2 regions of the Sporomusa sp. 246TCP1 genome follow, and region 1 is predicted to be linked to the other one. Evidence: riboswitches for the same ligand, from Rfam matches in the RefSeq annotation. Region 1 holds a riboswitch; the other holds the start of a gene.
The links. A riboswitch is a leader RNA that binds a small molecule or an ion and turns the genes downstream of it on or off. The one in region 1 is predicted to bind cyclic di-GMP.
Positions count from the first base shown of each region.

Region 2: another riboswitch for cyclic di-GMP. It lies ahead of AC1ECB_RS11805 (STAS domain-containing protein); the one in region 1 lies ahead of AC1ECB_RS05385 (hypothetical protein).

Region 1 is NZ_CM170492.1:1,081,475-1,085,733, reverse strand. It holds gene AC1ECB_RS05395 (YifB family Mg chelatase-like AAA ATPase) at 1-444, opposite strand, end outside; gene AC1ECB_RS05390 (peptidoglycan recognition protein family protein) at 871-1,413, opposite strand; gene AC1ECB_RS05385 (hypothetical protein) at 1,785-1,985, opposite strand; cyclic di-GMP riboswitch class I at 2,034-2,120, opposite strand; gene AC1ECB_RS05380 (hypothetical protein) at 2,374-2,913, shown strand; gene AC1ECB_RS05375 (hypothetical protein) at 3,209-3,418, opposite strand; gene AC1ECB_RS05370 (hypothetical protein) at 3,733-3,936, opposite strand; gene AC1ECB_RS05365 (immunoglobulin domain-containing protein) at 4,219-4,259, shown strand, end outside.
Region 2 is NZ_CM170492.1:2,456,644-2,460,902, forward strand. It holds gene AC1ECB_RS11795 (CBO0543 family protein) at 1-378, shown strand, start outside; gene AC1ECB_RS11800 (diguanylate cyclase domain-containing protein) at 382-1,290, opposite strand; gene AC1ECB_RS11805 (STAS domain-containing protein) at 1,280-1,588, opposite strand; cyclic di-GMP riboswitch class I at 1,676-1,760, opposite strand; gene AC1ECB_RS11810 (FtsW/RodA/SpoVE family cell cycle protein) at 1,836-3,089, opposite strand; gene AC1ECB_RS11815 (PadR family transcriptional regulator) at 3,080-3,421, opposite strand; gene AC1ECB_RS11820 ((deoxy)nucleoside triphosphate pyrophosphohydrolase) at 3,587-3,988, opposite strand; gene AC1ECB_RS11825 (threonine aldolase family protein) at 3,969-4,259, opposite strand, start outside.

The sequences.
Region 1 (4,259 bases):
CAATAGCGCTTCTTGCACGTTTTCTGGAGCTACAATCATTTCAGCGATATTATTATTTTGGCAGTTCGCCGCCATCGATAATATTCCGGCTACCGCTCGCAAACGGCCTTCTAAAGACAATTCTCCGGCAAACACCTGTCTGCGGCAATTCGTTGGTTTAAGCTGACCGCTTGCAGCTAAAATGCCTACGGCAATAGGCAAATCAAGTCCTGAACTATCTTTCTTAATATCAGCTGGTGCTAAATTTACAGTAATGCGCCGGGCAGGAAATTCGAAACCACTATTTTTAATCGCAGCCCGTACGCGTTCCCGCGATTCACGCACAGCAGTGTCCGGCAAGCCCACAATATCAAATGCTGGAATACCATTGGCAATATCTACTTCAACATTTATTAATATCCCGTTTAATCCTAATGTTGTTGAACCAAATGTTTGCGCAAACACAAATTACCCTCACCACCATTCAGCCAAACATGTAATTTATTGTATGTAGTGAAAACTCCTGTTGCGATAATAAAGCCATAATCTGCGCCGCTGTCATCTGCGTTGTGTCCAAGGGTGAAATACCACCAAATTCAGCTGTTTTAGTTATTCTTGATAATTGCTGCAAATCCTGCCTATTAGGGCTTTCGCACTAAGAAATTAATGTCGCGGCCTCTTTTGCGCAAAAAACCTGCTAAGAAAAACAAGAACTTTCTTAGCAGGTTTTTTGCCAATTTGAAATTTACACAAAATCAGGAATACACCCTTTGCGGACATATTCGCCTCCTTCTGATTATAAACATAAAAGCACTCAGCAATATACCAATTACTTAGTACTCTTACAATAGCCATCAAAACTTCTTTTCCAAAAATTAAACGGTGAAAGACTTAGCCTCCGTCGTTTTGCAGATAAAAACATGCTTTCCCCCGAATCAAATTACCACCTTCGTCTTTCTCTGTGCCGGGCAAAAACCATAAATCCCAACACTCACAAGTTGTAGCCGGACCATAATCGTCAAGATCAGCCGCTTCCGCATGTGTTATAACATGATCTATGTCGATGGTTAAATCTAATGCTTCACAAAGTACAGCCACAATCTGTGCCATTGCTTCAATTTGTGCCTTGGTTGGCGGCTCTGGCCCAAAATCACTAATATCTGCATTATAGCAGCATTCTAATACAATACCAATCGCCCCAGAATTTCGGTTCCACGTATGAGTTTTTAGTTTAGACAAATCATCAGTGCTGACATAAATACTGCCATCTTGGTCAACGTTGATATGGTAGTTATAAAAAAACTGACCATAATGACTGGCAGACCAATGCAGGTACAGGGTAATATCCCTATTTACCAAATGCGCCTTCATGCGTAAATCATCCTGGCTATTTATTGCAAGTTGCTTTAATTGTTCCAAGGTAACTTTTTTCATATAAAACGCCTCCTTGGTTATGTTATTGTCGCAGAAGTAATTTTGTGAATTAGTTATTTAACCCCTGCGGTGACAATACTTTCTCTGACAAAAAAAAAAAAAGCCACCCACCAGGCGAACCCGTCAGGCGCCAAAAATAAAAAAGCCCACCCGCCAAAACGACTGAGAATGGACTAAATTAACAAAACCGGATGTTATTCATATGCACGGTTATTTCCCCTACGGGATGACTGTTTTTAATGTACTTATGTAGTTAGCCGCTCTATCCTTAGGGATGGGTTAGGATGTACTAGTTCTCCTAAAAACAGCCCCCGGCATACGCCAGGGGGCTTATTTATGTTCAATACACTATTGCACACGTAATACATAATTTACAATTTTGCATTGCGGCATTTTAGAGCAAACTGAATATAACTCTCAAGACTCTCAATTATTTCTTGTTCTTCTTCTTGTGAGATGTTTTCCAACGTAGTCGTACCTATAGTATCTTTAACTATTTCATGGATTTGATAAAGGGGGTACCCTAATTTACTCAGTTGATTAATCAAATCTTTTATCAGTTTGTAACCCACTCCTAAACCTCCTCTTTTTTCCCGAATAAAAATAGCCAGATTGCATTTTATTGCAACCTGGCTGTCATAGACTATTAAATCCTTAGATCCATGGCTTTGCGTCTCTTCCTTTCAGAAGGTTTGCCAAATATTTATATTATATATTTTGTATTATATACCAACATATAATATATTACTAGTATGTAAAAATTATACTAATCAATTTAATGTCAACCATTTACCCTCGCGCAATCTGTTTGCGTTTCGCGATCTGTATAACACATCGTGTCCGAATAATCAATTATCTCGATTTATGGGATATTTTTGCAACCCCTACTTAAAACTAAAATTCAGGTATTAAAGATATGTAAGAAACAGATAATATGCATAAAACATAAGGAGCAATCACATGAGTAATCAAGTTATAGTATGGTCTATGTTAGTTCCGCCATGGCTAACACTTTTCTTTATGAAGCGACAGGAAATTAAAAGATGGATGCCTGCAGCCCTGTTTGTAATAGTAACAACTACGATAATTCATGAAGTAGGATTCACCTGGGGAATCTGGGAAACACATGAAAATACTTACCCTCTTGGTCATATGATAAGTTTTACTTATGGTGCATTACCGGTTGGAGCAATGTGGATTCTTAAATATACCTATGGACGGTTTTGGCTATATGCTGCTGTTCAGTTAGTTGGCAGCTTAACACTTGTCCTTTTAGTTCAGCCATGGCTTCATATACGAGGTATATTCGTGTATATCGATCAAAATAATGCATTGGCAGGTATTGGAGCATTCTCGACAACGCTAGGGCACTTATTGTTAGTTTACCTTTACCAAATGTGGCAAGATGAAGGACTAGTTCTCCCAAAACAAAAAAGTTCTTCTATAAGTCTGCAACCTGCAGCAGCAAAACCAGATCCAGATGATAAGCCCGATAAGTAAATGCACCTATCACAACTTCGTACCCTTTATATTCGAATAATACCCATTTCGGCAATACGGTTTTTCCAATCAATTCTAATAATATCTATCTGTCCAATATATTCCTCTGTCTATCAGCAATAACAAAATGCTTTTGCGTTTTTTACTCTCCTTCAAGAATCTGATTACAGAGTTATTCGAAGTTATCGTTAAGCTAGCAAATTGAATTGCAGTATAATTTTCCGGCAATGTGTGTCTCCTTCTGTTTTTGGTAAAAGAAAAGAGCCCGTGTTGAGGGCTCAATTGTATATATACATTATTTGCAATTCACAACTAACTGTTTACTTTTTCTAGCAAAAGAGATATAGCTACCTAAGTATTCAATTAGCTCTTGGTAATCTTGTTTATTTAGTTTTTCAATTGGTTGATCTCCAGTTGCGTCATGTATAAATGCGTTTACTTCTTCTTCTCTGTAACCCAAGTCAATTAATTGTGCTTTTAAAGAATATATTTCTTCAACTTTCAATTTTATCACCCTATATATAATTCTACAAAACATACCCATAACCCTTTGTTTCTAATCCGGTACTATTTGTATAAGAAAAACGTGGCCCTTCGTCTTACGTTGAGCCAATGGAATACAAGGTGAGGGGTTTTACCGCCGGCTTTTCTCCTACGGAACGCTTTCTCCGGCAAAGGCCGGGGGGGTTACGGGTTACGGCACGGGGCACGGGGGCGCCTGTGCCAGGTTTATTCTTGACACTCCTTGTTTTATAAGGCCTCCATAACTCTCAAAAACATATACTTTCCTATCTTATAAGAAAAGCGCCCCGAAGGATGCTATCGCTTAAAGTAACCCTTTAATATATAAAATGATTCATCTTGTAACCTAAAATCCTTGTTAAGAAGGCGATTCAAATCATTAGCTAAATCAAATTCACCTTTATATATTAATTCCTGGACCATGCTTCTTATTTTATCCCGGTCTTTTGTTCTAAGATCGTCAAGCATCTTATAGGCAAATTCCTGTGTAGATATCTTCATATAATCCCCCTCCTCCACCTGTCGTTAACAAATACTATGCTTGGCTTATATTATTTATGCCGTAGAAGAGGTAAAAGAAAAGAGCCCTTCTTATAGGACTCAAGCATAAATCAATATTTGTAATTGCTCTTTTTTACTTGCAAAATGCGTTATATCCATTCAAGTGATCAATCACTTCAACACAGTCTTGCTCAATTAACTGTTCAATCAACTTCTAGCACATTGTCCTGAATGGATAATTATGTTAAAATGGAGAAAAAGTTGTTTGGAGGGTTATACATTATGAGCCACATAATTAAATTCTGTTTAGCCTCACTAGTATG
Region 2 (4,259 bases), 1.4 Mb from region 1:
TTTTTTAAATGCACCCTTGATTTTATTTGGGGAGGTGCAGTTGAAACCCTTAAACTGTTAGAATATCCAGTCCGTCTACTACCGAAATATTTTGAAACAAGTCTGCTTTTTGAAGTGTGGGTATTTCCAGTAATGTGTATTCTATATAACCAAACTACCCGCACGCGAGGTCTAGTCGGGATAATATGGTATGCTCTATTGTTCAGTGCCTTCTTAACCGCAATAGAATATCCACTTGAACTCTACACCAACCTTATTAAATACAATAACTGGAGCTGGTTTACTACCTTTTACACGCTTACGCTGACATTTCTGGCATCCAGAGCTTTTATTGGCTTCTACCGATGGGGTTGCGATTATGTTAGCCAAAAGAGGTGACTATCAATCTGATCCGCTGCAAACTCTATTCCGTCCCGCATTTTTCGCCTGGTATAAAGCAGAATCAGCTTGCCGGATCAAATCTGAAGGAACCTTATCTAATTCTGGTCTTATGGTGGCCACTCCAATGCTTACAGTAACATATTCGGCCACTTCTGACAACTCATGCGGAATATTTAACTTCTCTATATTACTACATATTCTTTCCGTAACTGTTAGCGCCCCGCCTTTCTCCGTTGAAGGGAGAAGAATAACAAACTCTTCTCCGCCATAACGTGCTCCCAAGTCGCGGGCTCTTTTTAACGATTCTTTCAGAATGTTGCCCACTTTCTGTAAACACTCGTCTCCTGCGAGATGTCCATAATAATCGTTATATTTCTTAAAAAAATCTATATCAATTAAAGCTAGTGATAAAATATTTCCCTGACGTAATGCTCGTCTCCACTCTTTTTCTAGTGTCTGATCAAAATGGCGACGATTAGCTATACCGGTTAATCCATCTAGTAAAGATATTCGCTCTAGTATATCCCTATATTTCTTAAGCTCCAAATGGTTTTTTACTCGTGCCTTTATAATAGCGGGATTGGAAGGTTTTATAATATAATCTATAGCCCCTGCTTCAAGTCCCTCTGTTTCATGTTGAACATCATTAGCAGCCGAAACGAAAATAACGGGGATGTTTTGGGTATAATGATTTTTCTTCAAATTTCTGCATACCTCGTAACCATCCATTCCTGGCATTTCAACGTCTAGCAGTATAAGATCTATACTCTCCGAAGCAGCTAAAACTAAGGCTTCTTCTCCCGATGTCGCAACAAGAATATCGTAATCATTACCCAATATATCCTTCATGATTTGGTTACTTAACTTTGTGTCATCAACAAGTAAAATACGTTGCCTTTCATACTCCAAAGTTATCATCACTCCACGAAGGTAATCGATATATTCCCGTAGATGTAAGCATATCCAGTACCGAACCCGTGGCTCCTCTCATTGATATGTTAACACCTTTACGTCTTCCTTCAAAAACTATTGCAGCAATAACGCCAACACCAGCAGCATCCATATAAAGAGTGTCTTTAAAATCAAGACAGATAGCTGTAGATTCACCTTTAAAGAAGCTGTAGACTCTGTCGCGAACGCAATCAGTATTGATGGCAAGACATTCAGGACCAATATTAACCACAAAATAATTATAATTTTCTTTCACCAGTCCACCCCCGAAGAATAAGTACAAATATCAATGTAACCCTTTACCTCTGGATAATAAAAAATTGCCAGCTTCAGCTAACTTTCATGCTGCAACCTGGCAATCTTAGACTAGAATCTTTAGACCCATGGCTTTGCGTCCCGCCTTTTCAGGAGGTTTGCCAATATTATTTTTTGTTTTATTCTGCATAATACTTCATAATCCTGCTTAAAACAAAAAAACATGCGTAATCTTTTATTGTGAACTTTTATCTCGTCAAATTCAGCAGATTCTTTCGTTTATAAATACTTAATATCACCCCGGTGGCTGCCAGGTTTACAATCGTTTGCGTGCCGCCAAAGCTGACAAACGGCAGGCATACAGATGCAACGGGAGCCAGTCCCAGCGACATCAGCACATGCCAGGAAAAATTGACAGTAAAGTAAGCGGCAAGTCCCGCCACAACCATTCTCCCATACTGGTCCTTGACCTGCCGCGCTGCGCGGACCAATACCAGTGTTATGGTGCATCCTGCGGCAATAGCGCCGGCACCTGCCAACCAGCCAAACTTATGCACTAAGTAAAGAAAGACAAAGTCGGTGTGAAATGCTGTGGAAGCCGCTTCTGGCATGGAAATGCCTTGCAACTCTGCAGAACGGATAATATTGAGGAGACTCAAATTATCCGCGGCCAATGACAGTTTGATCAGAATTAAACCAACCGGCATCAGCAGGAAGCCGATGATTCGTGTTTTTGGGGCACCGGACATAGCCATGAGGACAATGAATACCAACGTGTAAACCACCGCAAGATAAGCGGTGTTGCTTATCATATAAAGGAAATCCGGAATGATCAAAAGCATAGCGGCCTTTATCATCCAGGACCCATTTGTCCAGTCTCTGCCGATGAAGATTCCTGCCAGAGCAAGAGTAAGGAAACATGGCGTAATGCCAATATAGTTAATGAAGAGGTTATGGTTGTAACCACCGATTAAAACGGGACCTAACGCCAGAAACGATTTTCCATTCAGGGACGGCCCCAGCATCAACACGGCTAACCAAAGCAGTATTGTGCCCGCATAAAGGTGCGGAGTGTAAGGACGCAGCTTTCTAAAATCATAGTAATGCAGCCAAAACAATATCGCGGTTCCGATGCCGGTAAAAATCGCGCTTTTGACAAACACGTGCAGCGCACCTGGCAGCACACCACTTGTGTCAAGCATATGCATTACAGCCAAGCCCAGAAAGCTCATTAAGGCAACAGCGCCGACCAACGGCCAGTTTCTCTGGGGTGCATGGGTTTGCTGGAACTGCCAGCCTAAGTCGGTCGCATCCCCCATTCTATGTATCGCGGCCTGGATGGCGTCCTGCTCTGACAGGCCGTCGTTTTTCAATTCCAGAGCAATCTCTTCCAGATGAGACAACAGCTCCGACTTCACCTGCCCATGTACTTCATGCCATTTTATTTGAGAACATACTGCATCCAAATAGGTTTGCACTATACGATTTTGTTCTAACGACATACAATCGCCTCCCCGAGAATCTGTTCTACCGCCGAGCGGAATACAACCCACTCCCGTCTTTTTTCTTCAAGCTGCGACCGACCCCGCTCGGTCAATCGATAGTATTTTCTTTGCCGATTCCCCTGGGCATCCGACCAATAGGCTTCAAGCATCCCGTCCAGTTCCAGCGAATGCAATATGGGGTAAAGCGTTCCTTCCTTGAAGTGAAACACCCCACCTGAAGTATTCGCCATCTCTTTGATCATTTCGTAGCCGTACATCGGTTTTCGTTCCAGCAATTTCAGAATAAGGATAACCGTACTTCCCTTAAGCAGTTCCTTATTGACCCGCACTCTTGAATCCCCCTTGTTTAAGCATTGTTATTCAATGCATAGTATATCTATGTATTATAGTAATACACTTCCTAATTATTTGCAATAGATTATTCATTTAACGAGACTCACTCTGTGCAGTCTCTCTTAGAGAAAGGAATTTTCGGTCTGCGCCTTAAGGAATGTCTATCCCGAAACAATCTGTAATTTTTGGGCGACTACAGCATCCGCGGGAGCAAAATCATACTGGTTCAATTCATGAATATTTACCCAGGCAAACATGTCGTGATCAATCAATACTGCATCACCTTCGACCCACTCAGCCCAATAAAATAGCAAGTTTATCGGACCCCGTGAGTGCTGATGCCGGACAGACATAAAATGGTTTCGCGCACATACACGCATATTTAATTCCTCAAATATCTCCCTCTCAAGACCTTGTTGGGGAGTTTCATTTTTTTCGATTTTACCGCCTGGAAACTCCCACTTACCATTTAGCTCTGGTGGAAACGTTCGTCTTGTAATTAGAAGTTTGTTATTTTTTTTATTAAACCGGCTACTACTTCTTTCATGAATGGTATCTCCTATTCTCTAGCTTGTGTAATGCCTTACTATCCTTTATCAGCATTTCAACGTTTTCTTTCTTCGTAGCCCAACTGGTGCAAAATCTCACGGCACTGTGTTTAGCATCGACTTTTTCCCAGAAAGAATAAGAATACTTTTCGCTCAATTTGCTTAACACCTCATTCGGTAAAATTGGAAACTGCTGATTTGTCGTCGAATCATATCGGAAAGAAAATCCTTCTTCAGCAAATGCCTCTCGAATCATCATCGCCATATCGACGGCATGTTTTGAAAT